Regions from separate parts of the Acinetobacter sp. GXMZU3951 genome, predicted to be linked through region 2. Evidence: predicted binding sites of a transcription regulator. Region 2 holds the regulator's gene; each other region holds the start of a gene.
The links. The regulator PhoB, encoded in region 2, activates phosphate uptake and scavenging genes when phosphate is short. The targets are predictions, from matches to a motif close to TGTCATNAANCTGTCATAA.

Region 1: ACX17N_RS03125 (DNA translocase FtsK) is a predicted target of PhoB. The motif match lies at 2,237-2,255, and genes of this name have one in related genera.
Region 3: ACX17N_RS04160 (inorganic phosphate transporter) is a predicted target of PhoB. The motif match lies at 4,127-4,145, and genes of this name have one in related genera.

The regions. Positions count from the first base shown of each region.
Region 1 is NZ_JBTLFO010000001.1:668,197-675,946, reverse strand. Features, by position in the region: gene ACX17N_RS03140 (arginyltransferase) at 1-322, opposite strand, end outside; gene aat (leucyl/phenylalanyl-tRNA--protein transferase) at 342-1,076, opposite strand; gene trxB (thioredoxin-disulfide reductase) at 1,159-2,112, opposite strand; gene ACX17N_RS03125 (DNA translocase FtsK) at 2,366-5,446, shown strand; gene ACX17N_RS03120 (LysR family transcriptional regulator) at 5,505-6,386, opposite strand; gene ACX17N_RS03115 (AEC family transporter) at 6,492-7,394, shown strand; gene ACX17N_RS03110 (PA4642 family protein) at 7,464-7,750, opposite strand, start outside.
Region 2 is NZ_JBTLFO010000003.1:370,255-378,004, reverse strand. Features, by position in the region: gene pncB (nicotinate phosphoribosyltransferase) at 1-543, shown strand, start outside; gene ACX17N_RS07575 (sulfurtransferase) at 657-1,505, shown strand; gene asd (archaetidylserine decarboxylase) at 1,502-2,353, shown strand; gene phoR (phosphate regulon sensor histidine kinase PhoR) at 2,426-3,784, opposite strand; gene phoB (phosphate regulon transcriptional regulator PhoB) at 3,795-4,505, opposite strand; gene ACX17N_RS07555 (TetR/AcrR family transcriptional regulator) at 4,726-5,412, opposite strand; gene ACX17N_RS07550 (SDR family NAD(P)-dependent oxidoreductase) at 5,622-6,461, shown strand; gene ACX17N_RS07545 (MATE family efflux transporter) at 6,513-7,750, opposite strand, start outside.
Region 3 is NZ_JBTLFO010000002.1:216,713-224,462, reverse strand. Features, by position in the region: gene pgaB (poly-beta-1,6-N-acetyl-D-glucosamine N-deacetylase PgaB) at 1-353, shown strand, start outside; gene pgaC (poly-beta-1,6-N-acetyl-D-glucosamine synthase) at 366-1,628, shown strand; gene pgaD (poly-beta-1,6-N-acetyl-D-glucosamine biosynthesis protein PgaD) at 1,656-2,081, shown strand; gene ACX17N_RS04160 (inorganic phosphate transporter) at 2,457-4,079, opposite strand; gene metH (methionine synthase) at 4,521-7,750, shown strand, end outside.

The DNA.
Region 1 (7,750 bases), on a different contig from region 2:
CTTTGGGTTGGGTAATTTTAACGGTTAAATCCTGATTGCGTTTCCATGCTTTTTTTTGCTTGCTGTTCATCTGGAAGTCTTGTACAGGAACACGGCAAGACAGACATTGGCGACATAAATGACATTCGGGACGATAGACAAAATCACCACTACGACGGAATCCGACCCGTGATAGTTCAGATAAAGTCACCACATCAATTCGATGTGCTGGATCTAGAAAAACCATCCGTGCTGATTTTTTTTCAAGATAGCTGCATTCATGTGGCGGTGTAATGTAGTACTGTAAATCATTTAACAGGGACTTCGGGTGATAAGAATTCATAAAGATCCCTCTATTGTTCTCATTCGATTAACTGCGAAGATAACGCTATTCTTTTACTTGAAAATACACCCTCTTGATACTTTTTCCAATCGATAGGGGGTTGTTTTATCATATCTTGTAACGAATTTAAGTACTCTTGTCGAGAAATCGTACAGGCACCTAGACTGAGTAAATGATCATTCACTAGCTGGCAGTCTACCCAAGCCAGTTTATTTTCTCTAGCGAGCAGCATGAGCGTGTAAAATGCCATCTTAGAGACATCGGTGCGCAGGCTAAACATGGATTCACCAAAGCAGCCTTGACCAATACTGACCCCATAGAGTCCCCCAACCAGCTGTTCTTGTTCCCAGACTTCTACACTATAGGCATAACCAGCGGAAAACAGGCTTAAATAGCCTTGAATAATGTCTTCTGAAATCCAAGTTTCATCGGCATAGCTACGGGGTAAGGCACAGGAGCGAATCACGGTTTCAAAGGCATGGTTGATGGTAATTTTGTAGTCATGCTTTTTCATGGTGCGCAGTAAGGATTTACTCGGATGATACTGCTCAGGTCGAATAATGCAGCGTGGTTCTGGGCACCACCAGCAAATCGGTTCATCAGCGGAAAACCATGGAAATAGACCATGGGTATAGGCCTCATATAAGGTGGAAGGGGAGAGGTCTGCACCGATACAAATCAGTCCGTGTCCTTCAGGATCAGCGGCAATCGGATCAGGAAATAAATATTCAGAAGGGGCTAAAGTTTGTGGCATGATGTTATTCGGAGTGTCATTCTTTGCTCTATCATACATAAAAAAACCGCCCAAATCGGGCGGTCTTTTTTGATGCAAAAGATTATGAACCGAGTGCATCTAAATATTTTTCAGCATCCAGTGCTGCCATACAGCCTGAACCTGCTGAAGTAATCGCTTGACGGTAGATACTGTCAGCCACGTCACCCGCTGCAAATACACCTGCAACCGATGTTGCTGTGGCATTGCCTGAAGTGCCACTTTGTACTTGAATATAACCATCACGTAAGTTCAATTGACCTTCAAACATGCCAGTATTCGGTTTGTGACCAATCGCAACGAATAAACCTTGAACGTCTACATCTTGAGTGCTTTCATCTATGGTTGATTTTAAACGTACAGAAGTTACGCCTGTATTGTCACCCAATACTTCATCCACTTGATTGTTCCAAAGAATGCTGATTTTGCCTTCTTTTTCTTTTTCAAATAAATGATCTTGAAGAATTTTTTCAGAGCGTAAGCTGTCACGACGGTGAACAAGAGTTACATGTGAAGCGATATTCGACAAATAAAGCGCTTCTTCTACGGCAGTATTGCCGCCACCGACCACCATGACTTTTTGGTTTTTATAGAAGAAACCATCACAGGTTGCGCAGGCACTCACACCTTGACCCATGAATTTCGCTTCAGACTCTAAACCTAAATACTGTGCAGTCGCGCCTGTTGCAATAATTAAGGCATCACAGGTGAACTCTTCCATATCACCTTTAAGGACAAATGGGCGAACACTGAGGTCGACTTCATTGATATGGTCATACACGATTTCTGTGCCAAAACGTTCTGCATGGGCTTGCATACGCTCCATCAGGGCTGGACCTGTTAAACCTTCAGGATCACCAGGCCAGTTATCCACTTCGGTGGTTGTGGTTAATTGACCACCCAATTGTAAACCAGCAATCAGGGTTGGTTTTAAATTGGCACGTGCCGCATACACTGCAGCGCTATAACCCGCAGGGCCAGAACCTAAAATAATTAATCGTGAGTGACGAACGCTCATCCGCGACATCCTTTTTTTCTTTCAAAATTTATGAAATTATACGTGAAAGTGTATAACAGTTGTGTGTGATCAATGTGGGTAATATTGATCATGCAAATCGATTTGAGCTATATAGAATTAAAGTTAACAACAAGCCCTCATAATCTTGCATCTTTTTTACGTGAACAGGTGCATAATATCAGGTTTTATTAAGAAACAAATTCAGGTTGTTTTCCAGAAAAACATGAATGAAAAAATGCCTACAGGACAGAGTATGACTGCGGTGTCGGGTGCTTATGCACAGCGCTTAATTTTGACATTATTTTTAGTCTCGTTTGGAATTTATCTGTTCCTTGCAACAGTCACTTATACGCCTTTTGATCCCGGTTGGATGCATATTTCCAGTGATACGCAACAGGTGTCAAATGCGAGTGGGGTTGCTGGAGCGTGGATTTCAGATTTATTGTTCGGATTTTTAGGCTGGGCAAGCTTACTCATCCCAATTTTTTTGTTTATTGAAGCTGTACAAGTCTGGTGGCCTCGCAGTTTTCTGAACCGACCTTTCCGCTATGCAGCGCAGTTTTTTATTTTGTTGGCATCAGCCACTTTATTATTCCTGTTTTGGGAAGTACCAGCAGATACTCTGACCAATGCATCAGGCGGTATTATTGGTTATGAGCTGGGACAAAGCTTAAGCCAATTACTGACAGTCTATGGTGCTGCATTTTTCTTGCTGGTATTTTGGCTGGTACTTTTCACTTTGGCTTTCGGGGTCAAGTGGAATAAAACTTGGCAAACTCTCCAAGCGACTCCGGCTTATTTACAAGATTTATTTTATAAAAATGTGCCTGAGAGCGAGTCTGATTTTGATCGAACAACGCCACAGGTTAAAAAACAGGTGGTGGCTGTTGCACCCGCAAAAGCCCTTGCCCAAGATGATGTGACTCCATCTACAGAAACTCAAGCTGCCGAGCAGCCATTTGTGGCCAGTGCAGCCGCAGAGCGTCTCTTTGATGATATGGTGCAGAAAGAAGCGAACACCACATCATCTACGCAGATAGATCTAGACGATGATGAAGAGTTTGAAAAAACCTTAGCCAAAGCACATCAATTAGAGCAGGACAGTCAGCGCAAGATCGCTTCAGGTGAAGTCTGGCGAGCGCTGAATACGAATAATGATCATCAGCATAAGCAAGATATTGAAGCCTTATTGAAAGCCGCTGAAGATGAAACCATTATACCAAAGCACGATTTTGGTTCAGTGGTGGCACGTCAGCAGCATGAAGAAGCTCAATTCGAGATGAGCTCAGTTCAAGCCAAAAATGGGTTGGATTGGGATGATGATGAGATCTTTGATGAGTTATTGGCTGCTGTTCCAAACGCAAAAACTGCGACGGATGTCCATACGCCATTTCAGCGTCCTGAGCTTCAAGTGTTGCAAAGCACTGAGTTTGCCACGCAAGCAGCGATGGAATCCGCAGCACTTGCAACGGTAGCCACAGCTGGTGCAGTGGGGGTCGCAGAGGGAGCGGTTAAGGCGCGCTTACTGAATGATGAGCTGAATCGTTTTCTGGATGATTTTGATGCCGAAGAGCAACAGGTCGCACGTGTAGTTGAGTCGCCTAGCAGCTCTTATGCGCAATCTTCAGCCTTTGTGCAAGCCCCTATTCAGCATACCACCCTTGAACCTTCGGTGCCGTCTACATCGCCAGAAAAAGTGGAATTGTCCAAAGAAGCCTTTATTGAGGCATGGCAAGAAACCGCAGGGAAACCACAAGACGAAGATGAAGAGTTTGATTTTGATGCACCATTGACGGATGCAGCGGGACGCCCAATGTCGCGTGCCATGCAAGTAGCGCAGAAACGCCGAGATTTATCAACTTTACCAAGTTTGGATTTACTGGATCGGGTCGATCCAAACAAGAAAGTCAATTTTACTGCAGAACAGTTGACACGCCTTTCAGAACTGCTGGAAATTAAACTGCAAGAGTTTAATGTTAAAGCCAAAGTGATTGAAGCCCAGCCAGGTCCTGTGGTAACACGCTTTGAACTAGATTTAGCACCGGGGGTAAAAGCATCCAAAGTTACCAATATTTCCAAAGATTTGGCACGCTCCATGTCGATGGCATCGGTACGTGTGGTCGAGGTGATTCCGGGCAAACCTTATATTGGTATTGAAATTCCGAATAGTGCACGTGAAATGGTGCGTCTGATTGAATTATTAGAAACACCCGCCTATCGAGACCCTGCGGGTTTATTGTCGATGGCAATGGGTAAAGATATTTCAGGCAACCCAGTGATTACCGATTTAGGTAAGGCACCGCATATGTTGGTGGCAGGCACCACGGGTTCAGGTAAATCGGTAGCCGTAAACTCGATGATTTTATCGATGCTGCTGAAATATACTCCTGATCAATTGCGTTTGATTTTAATTGACCCTAAGCAGTTGGAACTTGCGAACTATAATGACATTCCTCATTTACTTACACCAGTTGTCACTGACATGAAAGATGCGGTGAATGCATTGAATTGGTGTGTCAATGAAATGGAACGTCGTTATAAACTGATGTCTTTCCTTAAAATTCGTAAATTGGCCGATTATAACCGTAAGGTTGAAGAAGCGATTGCCAATGGTGAGGATTTGATTGATCCGACATGGAAGCCCAGTGATTCGGCTACGCAGGAACGTGCGCCACGCTTAACGCCATTACCTTCCATTGTGATTGTGGCGGATGAGTTTGCCGACATGATTATGCAGGTGGGCAAGAAAGCAGAGGAAATGATTACCCGTCTGGCACAAAAATCCCGTGCTGCAGGCATCCATTTGCTGCTGGCAACGCAGCGTCCATCGGTGGATGTGATCACAGGTCTAATTAAAGCCAATATTCCAACCCGTGTTGCTTTGCGTGTGAACAGTAAAATTGACTCCAGAACCATTTTGGATGCTGGTGGTGCTGAGGACATGCTGGGGCATGGTGATATGCTGTTTTTAGGACCCGGAAAAATTGAGCCTGAACGGGTGCATGGAGCGTTTATTTCGGATGACGAAGTGAACCGTATTTGTGATGCTTGGCGTGAACGTGGTGATCCTGATTATATTGATGAGATTTTGACGCCTTATGATGAAGAGCCGACTTCACGTGGTTTTGAAGAAGGGGATGCAGGCTCTGACCGTGATGCACTGTATGATCAGTGCGTGTCTTTTGTTTTAGAAACACGTAAAGCGTCAACATCATCCTTACAGCGCAAATTTAGTTTGGGATATAACCGTGCTGCACGGATTATTGATCAAATGGAAGAAAACGGTATTGTGAGTGCCATGGGAGCCAATGGTAAACGCGATATTCTGGTTTAAGCATTAGATATTAAAAAAACCTGCTGAATTAGCAGGTTTTTTTATTTGAAGTGAAGGCTTAATCGTAAAACATGGTTTGTGCCAACTCAATAAAAGCACGTGTTGCTGGACTGATGAGTTTATGGTTACGTACCGCCAAGCCAATCTCACGTTGGGTATTGGGCAGTAAGGGTCTTTTGACCACATTCGGATGCAAGGCGAGTAATTCAGGCGTCATGGCCATATCCGCCACAATCGAGATGCCTTCATGCTGATTCACCATATTCAGAATGGTCAATAATTGTGACAGTTGATACTGAATTTTGGGTTGGATTTCATATTGTTTCAGCAGTTTTTCAATATGCGTTTGGCTACCTGCTTTGGTCAGAATAAAAGGATAATGCTTGAGCTGATGGATATCGACTTGGCTCATGTGAGCAATCGGATAGGAATTCGGAATTAAGGCAATAAAAATATCTTTAATCAGCGGGAAGGTATCCAATTGATGATTGGGTAATACAGCAAAACCAACATCGACGTGTTGATCTAGAATCCATTGTGCGACCTCATCATCCGTGCCTTCTTCAACAAAAACTTCAATTTGCGGATAGGCTGTACGAAACGCTTGTAGCAGCTCAGGCAGTAAATGAATGGACGCGGATGCACCAAAAGAACCGATCCGAAGCGATCCTTGTTGTAGACCATGGGTGGCCGCAACTTGCTGTTGCATGACTTGCGCCGTATTTAAAATTTCCTGTGCATGGATACGCAGCTGCTGCCCAATCTCGGTGAGTATCACATTGTTCTGTTCACGACTAAACAGCTGCACCCGCCAAAAATGTTCCAGACTTTTGATGGCATGTGAAACGGCAGACTGAGAAATTCCCAGTTGTTTTGCCGCATTGCTAAAACTCTGGTGCTTTGCGACCAATAAGAAGATTTCAAGCTGGCTAAACGTCATTCGGGGTATGAGTAAATACTCATTTTATTATGAGGGAGAATAAGGATTATATTCTGTTTCGGAGTCGAGTCAAACAGGGCGCGATGAGAAGGCTGGAACTGTAAAATGAATATGATGTTGACGTTATTTCCATTGCTAAGTTTGATTGCGATGGGGTATGTCTTAAAGAGAAGCTGTTTTTTACAGGATGAATTTTGGGCGAATGCTGAAAAACTAAATTATTTTATTCTATTTCCCGCCTTATTATTTACCAATCTTGCCACCGTGCAGTTGGATGTGCTGTCGATTGCGCCCGTATTTTTCACACTCATGAGTGTGATTTTGATTGTCAGCACTGTGTTGTGGGGGCTAAAACAACTTCTAAATATTCCTGTGCGCCGTTTTGGTGTTTATATGCAAAGCCATATTCGCTTTAACACGTATATGGGGTTGTCCATCATGGGGTTTATGTTTGGTTCAGCAGGTATGCATTTATTTGCCATGATCATTGCAGTGGCAATTCCCTTGGTGAATATTATTTCTGTATGGTCATTTACTCAGCATGTAACTGGACAGCTCGGGCAGACCTGCGTGGCTATTTTAAAGAATCCCTTAATTACAGCATGCGTGCTCGGTCTGTTCTTTAATTACTCAGGTCTAGGCATGTGGGAGGGTATGGCACAATGGCTGAAACTATTGGCGAGTAGCAGTTTGCCTTTGGGGCTCATTTCAGTTGGGGCCGCCTTACAGTTTGCTCAGCTCAAACCCACTTTTTGGCCCGTGCTTGTCAACAGTGCCTCTCGTTTAGTTCTGGTGCCTTTACTGACTTATGCTATGGCAATGTTAGTCGGCTTAAGCCAACAGCATACTGCGGTATTAGTAGTCTTTTTTGCTTTGCCGACGGCATCGGCCTCGTATATTTTAACCCGCTTTTTTCAGGGCGATAGTCAGTTGATGGCCGCAATCATTAGCTTACAAACGCTTTTGTTTGCCGGTAGTTTTCCGCTTTTAATGTGGTTGTTGTTTTAAGCCCGTAAATAACGTCTTGAGCAGGCAAGATTCGAAATAAAAAAGCCTACACAAGGTAGGCTTTAAAGCTTAAGCAAATTTTGCCAAGACTTCTAAAAATTCATCACGTTGACGTGGGTATTCAGCAATCACATCATGAATACGCTGCCCTTGTGGATTGGTTGCATTGACATCACGGCCATCGGCAACAAATTGGGTTAACAAGCGTGCATAATCTGTTGGGCGCATGTGTTTAAATGCATGGTAAAGAACATGAAAGTCGGCATTAACTCCAGTCGGAGGAAGCTGATTTAAATAGGCAAAAACGCGCTCATCCGACCATTCTTCATTAAACGTTGCAGGCTGAGATAATGCCA
Region 2 (7,750 bases):
ACCATGGCACATGAATTCCTGCAGGCCTTTCAGGCGCTGGATGTGCGCTTACGTGATTTTCAAAAGGCCGCATTGGAAACGTGGGTGCAAGAATATCGCGGTGATTTGGGCATTGCCTTAACCGATGTGGTGGGGATGGATGCTTTCCTGCGCGACTTTGATCTGTATTTTGCCAAATTGTTTGATGGTTTACGCCATGACAGTGGTGATCCGTTTGTTTGGGGCGATAAAGCCTATGCTCATTACCAGACCTTAAAAATTGACAGCCGTACCAAAATGCTGACCTTTAGTGATGGCTTGAATTTACATAAAGCTTGGGCATTGCATCAGTACTTTAAAGACCGTTTTAAGGTCAGTTTCGGGATTGGAACCAACTTGACCAACGATATGGGGCAAACCCCGCTGAATATCGTGCTGAAACTGGTGGAATGTAATGGTCAGTCGGTGGCAAAAATTTCCGATAGCCCAGGCAAGACCATGACCGATAACGATACTTTCTTGGCGTATTTAAGACAGGTTTTTCAAATCAGTGAGCCAGTGTAAGCTTTGATTTATATTGCTGATTTTCTGCAAAAAAGAATCAGAAAATCAGCCTTCAGTAGACATCAGCGTATGCTAACATCAAGCAGTTGCTAGGACAAAACGTGTAAAACATCATGACGGAATCGACACTAAATTTGGGTTTATTAATTGATGTGGAAGATTTACTTCCACATTTAGACAATGAAAAATTACGTATCGTGGATTTAAGTCGAAGCTCAGTCTATGCCCAGCTGCATATTCCGCACGCCATTCCACTGAAGCCCGCGCAATTGCTATGCCAAGAGGAAAATGCCACAGGTTTATTGCCTGATGCAGAAGGCTTAAAACAATTAATTGCTTATCTGAATATTAGTCCTGAACATCATGTGGTGGTCTATGATGATGAAGGTGGTGCTTGGGCCGGGCGACTGATCTGGAATTTACACTGTTTGGGTTTTTATCAAACCTCATTATTAAATGGCGGCATTCATGCATGGTTGGCGGCAGGCTTGCCAACAACTTCGGAGCAGGAGCAATTCGCCCCTGTGCAGCCTTTGGTTGAGCTGAATCTGGCTGCCCAAGATCAGGTCCGAATTGAATATGCAGAATTGCTTACCTTAGTCCAGCAACAGGCAATTCAGCTTTGGGATTGTCGTACCGAAGATGAATATACGGGTTTAAGATTGGCAGCTCGACGTGGCGGTCATATTCCAAATGCACGCCATTTTGAATGGAGTACTGCCCTTGACCGTGAAAATCATTTAAAATTGTATGCTTTAGAACGCACGCAACAACGCTTAGAACAACAAGGTTTCAATTTACAAGAACCTGTGGTGGTGTACTGTCAGTCACATCATCGTTCAGGTTTGGCTTATATTCTGGGTCGTGTATTGGGTTGGAAGATTCGAGCTTATGATGGTGCGTGGAGTGAATGGGGCAATCGCCTCGATAGTCCAATTGTTACTGGAGAGTTACCGTCTTGAGCCTCACCTCACGTTTAACAAAACAATTCTTTATTCAAGCACAACGTGTTGTGCCGCAACATCAATTATCCCGTGTGGTCGGTAAGCTTGCTGCCAGTGAACATCCGTTAATTAAAAATACGGTGATTTCTGCATTTAAAGCGCAATATGGCATTGATATGTCAATTGCAGAGCAGAAAAATGCGTTGAAATATAAGTCCTTCAATGAATTTTTTACGCGTGCCTTACAAGAAGGTGTCCGTGAAATTGATATGGATGCCAGCAGTATTGTCTCTCCAGCTGATGGTGCTATTTCCCAATTGGGTCATATCGAAGCTGGTGAAGTGTTCCAAGCCAAAGGGCAAAGTTTTTCGGTTGAAAAACTGATTGCCGATCCGCAGTTGGCTGAACCGTTTAAAGAAGGTGAATTTGCCACCGTGTATTTGTCACCACGAGACTATCACCGTGTGCATATGCCATTTGCAGGCACACTCACGGAAACGCTGTATGTTCCTGGTGAATTGTTCTCTGTAAATCAAACCACGGCTGAAAATATTCCCGGTTTGTTTGCGCGCAATGAACGTATGGTGTGCTTGTTTGACACCGAATTGGGGCGTATGGCTGTGGTGTTAGTCGGGGCGATGATTGTGGCTGGGATTGAAACGGTTGCGACTGGCAAGGTAAAACCGACAGGTCGTTTAGAGTTAAACCAGCACAATTTATTCCTTGAAAAAGGCGCGGAGTTAGGCCGTTTCTATTTGGGTTCAACTGCGATTGTGTTGTTTGAACAAAATAAAATGCAGTGGGATGCCCAGTTCAAAGCCAATTCAACGGTGGTGATGGGGCAGGCGCTCGGTCATACTGTGTAATAGACGGCTTGAGATGGCTATGCTGTATAGCCATCTCAATCATCAGATTCAAAATACTATAAAAATAATCAGTTAGCTCATGTGATACAGGCGTTCTTTCGGGAACACCACTTTAAAAGTTGAGCCTTGATTTTCTTTGGATTCAATTTCTAAATGCGCGTTATGTTGCATCAGCACGTGTTTCACAATCGCCAGTCCCAGCCCTGTTCCGCCTGTTTGACGGCTACGTGCACTATCGACTCGATAGAAACGTTCGGTTAAGCGCGGGAGATGTTTCGGGTCAATGCCAATACCAGTATCTTGCACGGTGAAATAACCATGTTCGCCATCATCATGCCAGCCCATGGTAATGGTGCCGCCTTTGGGGGTGTATTTGATGGCATTGGTAATCAGATTGCTAAAGGCACTGGCCAATTCGGTATCTGAACCAATCAAGTCACAATGGCTGTCAATGTCGAGATTTAAGGTATGTCCATAATCAACATTGTAGGCCTGCGCATCATCAAATAATTGATTCATTAAACTTGGCATTTCAATGATTTGATTCTTGGCAATTTGTTTATTGTTTTCTAAGCGCGACAGCAGCAGTAAATCATTGACCAGAGCATTCATGCGTTTGGTTTGCGCCTGCATTTGCTCGAAAGCACGTTTCCAGCGCGGATTTAAATCTTCCTGATCGGTAAAGGTTTCAATATAGCCACTGAGTACCGTTAATGGCGTGCGTAATTCGTGTGAAATATTATCGACAAAGTCTTTACGCATTTGTTCCAGATTATGCATACGCGTCACGTCATAGGCGACCAGTAAGCGACTTTCACCCCCGAAACGGGTCATTTTGATCTGCACATAGTGATCTTCAAATACCGAGGACTTCATTTTTATGCCATCCGGGTTTTGATCACTTTGCTTGAAGTATTCGATAAAACTTGGCTGGCGTAAAATGGTCATGATATTACGCCCCCGATCCATCGCCTGAATCCCGAGCAGCTTTTCAGCCGCAGGGTTCCACCATTCAATCTGATGCAGTTCATCAATCAGCACCACGGCTTCAGCCAGAGCCACCAGCGAAGACTGAGCGCGATCAATCAAACCGACCATTTCGGCTTGTACAATCCGCTCTTGGCGTTGGGCACGATAAACATTAAACAGCAAAGCGCCCCAAATTCCATTTAGATTGGGGGGAACATCATAGGGACGATTGGAAATCCATTCATTGACCAGATACAAGGAACGCAGTTGGAAGGCAAAGAAAATGGTGAAGGCAGCAAAAATGCAGATCCAGAAATACCCTATACCGAGTCCGATAAAGCCCGCAATTAGCAGCAGGAATGCCAGTAAGCGTAAGTCTTGCTTGGCAAAAATCCATAAACTGCTATAACGGAATTTTTGATGTTCACGAGCCAGCTCGGGGACAGGATAGGGTTCATACATAAATTTAAAATTAACCTAGGGCTACATCTGCACGGGTAGAGAAACGGTATCCCGTACCACGTACGGTTTGAACAAAACGGTCTGCGCCATAGGGCTCTAAGACTTTGCGTAAGCGACGAATATGCACATCAATGGTACGGTCTTCAATATAAACATTGCCCCCCCAGACTTGATCAAGCAACTGCGCACGAGTATAGGCACGTTCAGGGTGGGTCATGAAGAAGGCCAACAAACGATATTCCGTTGGGCCCATTTCTAGAATGTTATTGCCAAAACTCACGCGTTGGCTGACTGGGTCAAGCAATAAACCATTGGCATCAATGGTTTTTTCGCCACTCAGAGCATTGGCACGACGCAATACGGCTTTAATGCGCGATACCAATTCACGTGTCGAAAACGGTTTAGTCATGTAGTCATCTGCACCTGCATCGAGACCTTGGACTTTATGGTCTTCTTCTCCGCGCGCAGTGAGCATAATCACAGGAATTTCAGATAAATTTTCATCGCGTTTCAGGCGACGACAGAGATCGACACCGCTGACACCACCCGGCATCATCCAGTCGAGCAGAATTAACGCTGGGCGTTGATCGACAATCATTTGATGCGCCTGTTTTGCATCTTCTGCCTGTAAGCATTGAAAGCCTGCCATATCCAAAGAGGTATGAATCATCTCTCGAATGGGAAGTTCGTCATCGACGATTAGTATGTAGTCATCTTTCACAACGCAATATCCTATTGATGATAACGGTAGGCCGTTTTTTATTTATGACAGGCTTATTACAAAGATTAATTATGACAGTATCATTGCAGAATAGGGGAGAATGCCGATTTTCGCAAAGTTTTGTGACAATTTTTAGTCGAAAACATGAACAATTTTAGACAATCTCCTTTGCTGGATGCAAATCAAATTTAAATTATCGTAAAAATTAAATTGCTGTAATTTAATTTTTTTTAGGCGAAAATGAAGATAACAGTGCAATAAACACCACGCGGCAAGAGGCCAGTACATCTTCCAGAGACTGTTTAAAGCCACTGATGACCCAGCGAATCGCAATTTGCGTGACATAGCCATTTAAGCCGGTTGAAACCCATGAAATTTCACGTTCTGAGTGTGGCAGGTTCGGCATCATTAACATGACAAAAGCATGAATCATGCGGTCAAAGCGCAACATGGTTTCGTGCAGGGTGGCTTGATTATGTAGCTCTTGTACCAGCATGGCATCAATATAAATAATGCGTGCCATGCGGGGATTATCTCTGAGTGTACTCAACAAGGCCGTGAGTCCCGCATCTACCATTTTTTCGTGATTGCCAGAGGCTTGCATAATCGCCTGCATCACGTTGTGCTGAAGTTCATCAATCAGTTTTACAAAAATGGTTTGGAATAACTGATCACTTTTCTTAAACGATTCGTAAAAATAACGTTCAGTCAGTTTGGCTTCATTACAGATATCTTTCACGGTTACGGCAAAAAAACCGTGGGTGCCATACACCTCAATACCAGCTTCGATTAATTTTTCACGACGTGCAAGTTTGCGCTCACTCAGAGACAGCCCTTTAAACTGACGTTCTTTATTTTTCAGTGGATTCTCGTTTTTTTCTGCATCGTTGGTATTGGAGTGAGTCATAGAGGCAAAACGTAGCAAAGACGGTGTATAGTTTAACAACAATTGCCACAAATACCTAAATTTAAGCAGGCTGAAAATTGCAAACCACATTTATCTGATCATTATTGACAATGGTTATTGTCAAATTTATATTGATTCAGTCAAACGCATAGACCATCAAAAAACAGTGATGGCATTGTTAGCGTCTATGCAACCCATAAGGAAACAAAATGAAAAATTTTAACAATAAAGTGGCAGCCGTCACGGGTGCGGGTTCAGGAATTGGTCAACAACTGGCACTGCTGTTAGCGCAACAGGGGTGTCATCTTTCGCTTAGTGATATTAATGAGCAAGGTTTGGCAAAAACCGTAGAACTATTGAAAGACAGTCAGGTGCGAGTGACCACTAAAAAACTGGATGTGGCCGATCGTGATGCTGTGCGGGCTTGGGCTGCAGAAACTGTGCAAGATCATGGTTCCGTCAATATGATTTTCAACAATGCTGGGGTGGCATTGGGTTCGACGGTTGAAGGCGCAAGTTATGATGAGTTGGAATGGATTGTCGGGATTAATTTTTGGGGGGTGGTGTACGGCACCAAAGAGTTCTTGCCTTTGATTAAGCAAACAGGTGAGGGGCATATTATTAATATTTCCAGTTTGTTTGGTTTAACAGCACAACCGACCCAATCGGCTTACAATGCCACTAAGTTTGCGGTACGTGGTTTTACCGAATCTTTACGCCAAGAACTGGATATTGAAAACTGTGGCGTAAGTGCGCTTTGTGTCCATCCCGGTGGCATTCGAACCAATATTGCCAATGATGCGCGCATGAACGACAGCTTGCGCAGTCTGGGCATGAACCCTGAGAAATCGGCACGAGCTTTTAATAAGCTGTTGCGGATTCCGCCAGAAGAAGCTGCACGTCAAATTCTAAACGCGGTGCAGAAAGACAAACGCCGCGTGTTGATTGGGAACGATGCCAAGTCCCTAGATCTGATTCAACGCCTTTTGCCTACGGGCTATCAAAAGGTGACCGCCATGGCGACTTCGCTCAGCAAACGGTTTAAATAAACATGATACGTGCTGAGTCTGGATTCAGCACGTTTTTCTGCGGATGAACGATTAAATTAAAGTTTCAACCGTTTTCTTTTTCCAGATTAACTGATAATACAGGCCTTGCATGATGCAGAGGCTGACAAATGCCAAAGCATAGCCATACCAGATGCCTTTTAAGCCAAACCATTGACTAAACAAATAGGCGCACGGCACTTCAATCAGTACGATAGCGGCAATGTTAATCAGCATTGGAACATTGACGGTGCCACTGGCACGCATAATCGAAGCAAAAATCGCACTGGCACCAAAAAATAAAATGGACCACAGTACAATAAACAGCAGTTGTTGCCCCAATGCCACGACTTCAGGGTCGATAATAAACAAGGCCATTAGATATTTTGAGAATAGATAGGCCAAGATCACCAAAATGCCGGTAATGATGATATTCATACGCAGGGCGGTACGGGTAACTTTGGTGAGTAAATCGGCTTTGCCCGCACCAATCGCTTGTGCCGCAAAAATCGAGGCAGCAATGGAAATGGAAAGGGCTGGAAACTGAATGTAGTTCAGTACCTGATTGACCGCACCATAGGCCGCAGTCGCCTCAGAGCCATAGCGATTCACCATTCCGACAATCACTAAGCCTGCGACAGAGGTCGTGACCATTTGAATGCCTGTTGGAATGCCTAAGCGCAGAATAATGCGGGTCAATTCAGGTTGATATTTGATATGACGCAGTAATTCTCGGTCAGGACGAAGTGGGTGGTGTTTTTTATTGAGATAAACCACTAAAAACAGCAGCACTGCGGCATAGCCAATAATGGTGGCAATTGCAGGTCCGATGATGCCAAGTTTGGGGAAACCCCAATAACCCGCAATTAAAACAGGGGTAATCACCAGACCAATCAGACTGGTCATGCCCAGTGCGATCAGCGGGGTAATACTGTCGCCGACCCCACGTAAAATGGAGGTATAAATAATATAGACAAACAGGAGTGGGCTGCCCGCCATCATCCATTGCACATAAGGCAAAGAGAGATGCATGATTTGAGGGTCGATTCCCAATAATAATAAAATCTGCTTGGCAAAGATCACACCCAACAAGGCAATGACACTGCCACCAATCAAGGTCATAAACAGGGTGGATCCGACCACACTGCGGACTTTTTCTAGATTTTGCGCTCCCCAAGCCTGTCCAATCAGTACGGTTGAACCAGCCGATAAACCAATGATAAAAGCCAGTAAGCAAAACAGAATGGGGAAATAGACCGAAACCGCAGCAATCGCTTCGACCCCAAGCATTT
Region 3 (7,750 bases), on a different contig from region 2:
ACTGGTATTCGCAGTCTTTAGAGCAGTCATTACAACGTTATGATTTCACCGCCATTATGGCCATGCCTTATATGGAACAGGCCACTGATGCAGATCAGTTTTATCGTGACATTCTGCAACGGGTCAAAAGCTATCCGAACGGCATAAAGAAAACCGTATTTGAACTACAAGCTACCAACTGGCGCACCAATCAAAAAATTCCATCTCAAGAGCTAGCTTCAACCATTCAAGATTTGTATGCACATGGGGTCATGCATGTTGCCTATTATCCGGACGACCCCATTCAAGGACATCCTGATGCAAACGTGATGCATGATGTTTTTGCGACCAAATCTTCTCAATTAGTGCCTTAACAGGAGTTACGCATGTACCCGTATTTTACTCAAGGCTTGCGTCATGCACTCAACTTTGTATTTTATTATCCGCTGTTTATGTCTTATCTCTGGATGTTAGGGGCACTAATTTTCTATGCCAAAGAACGTAAGCAACCCGCCTATCAGCAGCCAGCAACCTTAAACCATTATCCCTTGGTTGCTGTACTTATCCCCTGTTTTAATGAGGGAGATAATGCTGAAGAGACCATCAGCCATGCTTTAAAACTCGACTATCCGAATTTTGAGGTAATTGCGATTAATGATGGCAGCTCCGACAATACTGCTGAAGTACTGAATCGATTGGCACACCAGCATGAACGCTTACGCGTGGTACATCTGGCGCAAAACCAAGGCAAAGCCATGGCTCTACAAGCAGGTAGTCTTGTGACAGAAGCAGAATTTCTGTTAGGGATTGATGGCGATGCCCTGCTTGATCCACATGCGGCAACATGGATGATGCGACATTTTATTCAAAACCCGAATATTGCAGCGGTGACAGGCAATCCCCGCATTCGTACCCGTTCGACACTATTGGGGCGAATTCAAGTCGGTGAGTTCTCCTCCATTGTGGGGATGATTAAGCGTGCGCAGCGTAGTTTTGGACGGCTATTTACCGTTTCTGGCGTGATTACCGCATTTCGTAAAAGTGCAGTGCATCAAGTGGGGTACTGGTCGCCCAATATGCTCACCGAGGATATTGATATTACTTGGAAGCTACAACGTGCAGGCTGGGACATTCAATTTGAGCCGAATGCCTTGGTCTGGATTTTAATGCCTGAAACGCTATCGGGACTTTGGAAACAGCGGTTACGCTGGGCCATGGGCGGTGCACAGGTGCTGATTAAAAATCTGGATGTATTGTTAAAGCCACAGTTAAATTTTTTATGGCCTTTGATGCTAGAGCTATGCCTGACCTTGGTCTGGTCCTATTTGATGCTCATCCTCGCCATCTTTTGGTTCATCCATTTCATTTTCCCAATCACAGCACTGAATGGCATTAGCTCCCCTTTCCTGCCTTATGGCAGTGGTGTCTTGCTGGGAGCCACCTGCCTGATTCAGTTTGCTTTAAGCAAATGGATGGATAGTCGATATGAACCAAACCTGGGGAAAAATTACTTCTGGATGATTTGGTATCCCTTTGTATTTTGGCTGATCACCCTCAGTGCCACCATTATGGCCTTCCCTAAAGTTTTACTACGTGGCGAAGATAAACGCGCCCGTTGGGTCAGCCCTGATCGTGGTATTCGTTTATAACGTTTTACATATTTAGAGTAACTTCAAATGAAATCACAACATGATTTAGTGATTGATTTACGCCAGCATTTACCATGGCATAAACGCTATGTGTCGAATACTAGCACCGCTTTAATGTGGGGGGCTTGGCTGATGCTGTGGCGTCCCTTTTTGCTGGTGTGGATTTTGATTCAATTACAAAAGAGTGCCGCAGTCCATCATCTCCTGAATGCCCTGAGTCTAAGTCTTGAATATGGCGGGCTAGAGTTACTGCTGTGTAGTGTGGGTTTATTGCTTTGGAGTCGATTTATGCCATCTGCAAGTGTGAAGACCGAATCACATGCGCAGCCTATAGCGACCCAGCAATATGCCGATTATTTTGCGCTGGATAACCAGAAAATTGAACAGTCACGGCAGCATAAAATCACCACCGTGCATCATAATGCCCATGGGCAAATTATCGATTTAGAATAAACAAATAAAGAAACAGCCTAGTCTAAGTACAAATAATTAACCTCAAGTTCCGCTTGAGGTTTTTTTATCTGTATACCATTTGAGACTCACCAAGTCCTTTAAATGGCTCCAGCATTCGGTTCAATCCTCTAGATCAAATCTCATTCTTGGCTCATAACCAGATCCTCTATCCAGCTATGTACTTCAATCATTGCACACTTCTCAGCTGCACGAGACTGATTGTCTGATTTAGACTCTGAAAGTCTATACCACACGATCCCACAATACTTTGCATAGCATTCTTGCAACCAATCCAGCATTCGATAATTTCACAAGCATAAAAAAGCGCTGACAGATGCAGCGCTTTTATTTCATTTCTTGAGCCTAGAAATATACTTAAGAAACGAACTGGAGGAATAACCAGTATAAACCGCCAGATAAACAGATAGTGGCAGGAAGTGTAAAAATCCATGCCGAAAGAATCGTCTTCACTGTAGCCAAGTTCAAGCCTGACTTATTGGCCACCATCGTACCTGCCACCGCACTATTTAATACGTGCGTGGTTGATACTGGCATACCAAAGCCATCTGCTGCTGCAATGGTAGACATCGCAACAAGTTCAGCCGACATACCTTGACCATAAGTCATGTGATGTTTACCAATACGTTCACCCACAGTCACTACAATACGCTTCCAGCCGACCATAGTTCCCAGACCAAGCGCCAAGGCAACTGCTACTTTGACCCATGTCGGGATGTATTGTAAGAAACCATCGAGATTGCTGCGGTATTCTTTCACGACTTTTTTGTCTGCCTCAGACATTGCAGGTAACTGATCTGCTTTGTCTAAGCGCTTGAATGCAGTCGTGCTTAAATACATGTCATTACGAATAGAAGAAACCGCTTCTTCAGGAATGTTCTTTAAGTCACCATATTCAGCAACACGGTCACCCAAATGATCAGTCAAACTTGCCAAAGCTGGTACTACAGCTGGCGTCATTTCTTTGGTTTGAATGTACGTGGTAATGGTCTGGCGCGCTTGTTCATCTGGAATATCCGCATGAGCAGGATAAATGGCTACTGCCGCTTGAGATGACAATTGCTCAAATGACTGGATATGCGCTTGATCAAGGTTTTTATTCAATGAATAAGCCAATGGCACCAAACCAATCAAGATCAACATGATTAAGCCCATGCCTTTTTGACCATCATTTGAACCATGTGCAAAACTCACACCGGTACAGGTAAAGATCAAAATGGCACGAATCATTGGTGGTGGTGGCTTATTGCCTTCAGGTGGTTGGAACAATTCCAGCTGACGCTTGAAGATTTTCTTCACCAACAAAAATACGATCGCAGCAAATGCAAAACCGATTAATGGAGAAAACAACAGCGCTTTACCCACTTTCATGACTTGGTCCATATCGACACCGCTGGCGCCACTGCCTGAATGCAACAGGTAATTCATTACCCCTACACCCAAAATAGAACCAATTAAAGTGTGCGAACTCGATGCTGGAATACCCAAGAACCAAGTGCCCAAATTCCATAGAATTGCCGCAATCAGCATGGCAAAGACCATCGCGAAGCCTGCACCCGAACTCACATTCATAATGAGTTCGACAGGCAGCAAGGCGATGATGCCGTAAGCAACTGCACCGCTGGCAACCATTACCCCAAGGAAATTACAAAAACCAGCCCACATGACCGCAACAGGTGCAGACAATGCGTTGGTATAAATAACAGTTGCAACTGCATTGGCTGTGTCATGGAAACCATTCACAAACTCAAAGCCTAAAGCAATCAGTAATGCCGTCGCTAAAAGAATAACTGAATACAAACTTAACGGTGGCACATGCGACAAATCAGCAGAAACCTGAAATCCGATATAAATCAGAGTCGCAATAATGACCGTAAAAAACACCGGCATAAAAAATTTCGGTGTTGGAACATGCACATTCGTCGATTTGTTCGATGCCGAATGCATACGATCTTGGACGGGAGGAATTTTTGAATTCATGCAGACGGTTTAAGAGGATAATAAAATCCCCTTATTGTTAAATTAAATTATGACAATTATATGACAAACAGGTGCCATATAAAGCCAAATTTTTAACAATTGACCTGTTTTAAATCATTCTGCCCTAACTTGGTGATGATTTTTTGTTGTAAATCAGTTTTTTTCAAATACTTATAACAAAAAAATATTTCATGCAAAAAAGTAAATGAAATTCTGAATTGTAAAAAAATTTATCGCCTATCGATGTGCTTTCACCTTGAATTCGAAACGGATTCATCTTGCCTGTGTAATATTTCATTTCTATGAAAACAACCGATAAAGCCATTTTTTTGCATGAATCCTGCTAACTCGCCAGTCGAAAAGCTGAATTAAACTCAAAATAAGCCTGAGTTCTGCTAAAATATGCGCCATTTCAAGAATTGTCGTGTATTGGGGTTATTTATGTCCACGCTTACCACCCTTAGAGAACTTCTCGCCGAGCGTATATTGATTATTGATGGTGCAATGGGCACCATGATTCAGCGCCACAAGTTAGAAGAAGAAGATTATCGTGGTGAGCGTTTTGCAGATTGGGCACACGATCTGAAAGGCAACAATGACCTCTTGGTACTTACTCAGCCGCAAATTATTCAAGGCATTCACGAAGCTTACCTCGATGCCGGTGCAGACATTATTGAAACCAACAGCTTTAACGGCACACGGGTTTCCATGTCTGACTACCACATGGAAGATCTGGTTCCTGAAATTAACCGTGAAGCAGCACGTTTGGCCAAAGCGGCTTGTGAGAAATACTCAACGCCTGAAAAGCCTCGTTTTGTGGCGGGTGTATTGGGACCAACCTCACGAACCTGCTCGATTTCACCCAATGTAAACGACCCTGCGTTCCGTAACATTACTTTTGATGAACTGAAAGAAAACTACATTGAAGCGACGCATGCGTTGATTGAAGGTGGTGCAGACATCATCCTGATTGAAACGGTATTTGATACCCTGAACTGTAAAGCGGCAATCTTTGCCGTGAAAGAAGTGTTCAAACAACTTGGTCGTGAACTGCCCATCATGATTTCAGGCACCATTACCGATGCTTCAGGTCGTACCTTAACCGGTCAAACTGCGGAAGCGTTCTGGAACTCGGTACGTCATGCCGACTTGCTCTCGATTGGTTTTAACTGTGCGCTGGGTGCCGATGCCATGCGTCCCCACGTGAAAACCATTGCTGATGTGGCGGATACCTTTGTTTCTGCCCATCCCAACGCAGGCTTGCCAAATGCCTTTGGTGAATATGACGAAACACCTGAACAAACTGCGGCATTCATCCAAGAGTTTGCTGAAAGCGGGTTGATTAACATTACCGGTGGTTGCTGTGGTACCACGCCAGATCATATTCGTGCCATTTACAATGCCGTGAAAGACATTAAGCCACGCCAAGTGCCTGAAACCGTACCTGCGTGTCGTCTCAGTGGTCTAGAACCGTTTAACATTTATGATCACTCACTCTTTGTAAACGTGGGCGAACGTACCAACGTTACTGGATCGAAAAAGTTTCTGCGCTTAATCCGTGAAGAAAACTTTGCCGAAGCCTTAGAAGTTGCACAGCAACAGGTTGAGGCCGGTGCACAGATCATCGACATCAACATGGATGAAGGCATGCTCGATTCGCAAAATGCGATGGTGCACTTCCTGAATCTGGTGGCATCTGAGCCTGATATTTCCCGTGTGCCAATTATGATTGACTCATCAAAATGGGAAATCATTGAAGCGGGTTTGAAATGCGTACAAGGTAAGCCTGTCGTCAACTCGATTTCCTTAAAAGAAGGTTATGACGAGTTTGTCGAAAAGGCCCGTTTATGCCGTCAGTACGGTGCTGCGATTATTGTCATGGCTTTTGACGAAGTCGGTCAGGCAGATACCGCTGCGCGTAAGCGTGAAATCTGTAAACGTTCTTATGAAATTCTGGTGAATGAAGTTGGCTTCCCTGCTGAAGACATTATTTTTGACCCGAACGTGTTTGCGGTGGCAACGGGGATTGAAGAACACAACAACTATGCTGTGGATTTTATTGAAGCCACAGGCTGGATTAAACAAAACTTGCCACATGCCATGATTTCAGGTGGTGTATCGAACGTTTCGTTCTCATTCCGTGGCAATGAGCCTGTGCGTGAAGCGATTCACTCGGTATTCCTCTACCATGCCATTAAACAAGGCATGACCATGGGGATTGTGAACGCTGGTCAAATGGCGATTTACGACGATATTCCACAAGAGCTGAAAGACGCGGTTGAAGATGTTGTTTTAAACCAGAACCAAGGTGAATCTGGTCAACTTGCGACAGAGAAACTGCTTGAAGTCGCTGAAAAATACCGTGGTCAAGGCGGTGCAGCAAAAGAAGCGGAAAATCTGGAATGGCGGAATGAATCGGTTGAAAAGCGTCTGGAATATGCCCTCGTTAAAGGCATCACCACTTATATTGACCAAGATACTGAAGAAGCACGCTTAAAAGCTAAACGTCCACTCGATGTAATTGAAGGTGCTTTGATGGATGGTATGAACGTGGTCGGCGACTTGTTCGGTTCGGGCAAAATGTTCTTACCACAAGTGGTGAAATCTGCACGTGTAATGAAACAGGCCGTGGCTTGGCTCAACCCGTACATTGAAGCTGAAAAAACCGGTAGCCAATCTAAAGGTAAAGTGTTGATGGCGACCGTAAAAGGCGACGTACACGATATTGGTAAAAACATCGTGGGCGTCGTCCTTGGCTGTAATGGTTACGACATTGTTGACCTTGGCGTGATGGTACCGTGTGAGAAAATTCTACAAACTGCGATTGATGAGAAATGTGACATCATCGGGTTGTCGGGTTTGATTACCCCATCTTTAGATGAAATGGTGTTTGTAGCCAAAGAAATGCAACGTAAAGGCTTCAACATTCCATTGCTGATTGGGGGGGCAACCACCTCTAAAGCACATACCGCAGTGAAAATTGACCCGCAATATTCCAATGATGCGGTGATTTATGTGGCCGATGCTTCACGTGCTGTGGGTGTGGCAACCACGCTGCTGTCTAAAGAAATGCGTGGCAACTTTATTGCCGAGCATCGTGCTGAATATGCCAAAATTCGTGAGCGTTTAGCCAACAAGCAACCAAAAGCAGCGAAACTCAGCTATACAGAATCGGTTGAGAATGGCTTTAAGATTGATGACAACTATGTACCACCAAAGCCAAATGCTTTGGGTACACAAGTGATCACCAACTATCCTTTAGCAACGCTGGTTGAATATTTCGACTGGACACCATTCTTTATTTCTTGGAGCTTGGCGGGTAAATTCCCGAAAATTCTAGAAGATGAAGTGGTGGGTGAAGCAGCGACAGATTTGTATAACCAAGCGCAAGCGATGCTGAAAGACATTATCGATAACAATCGTTTTGATGCACGTGCTGTGTTCGGTTTATACCCTGCACAACGTACCGGAGCGGATACGGTCAGCGTGTTTGATGAAGCTGGGCAAACCGTTACTCATACCTTTGAGCATTTACGTCAGCAGTCGGACAAAGTGACAGGTAAACCAAACTTGTCTTTGGCGGACTATATTAAGCCGACGACAACCCAGCAAGATTATTTAGGCGGCTTTACTGTGTCGATTTTCGGTGCGGAAGAGTTGGCGAATGAATA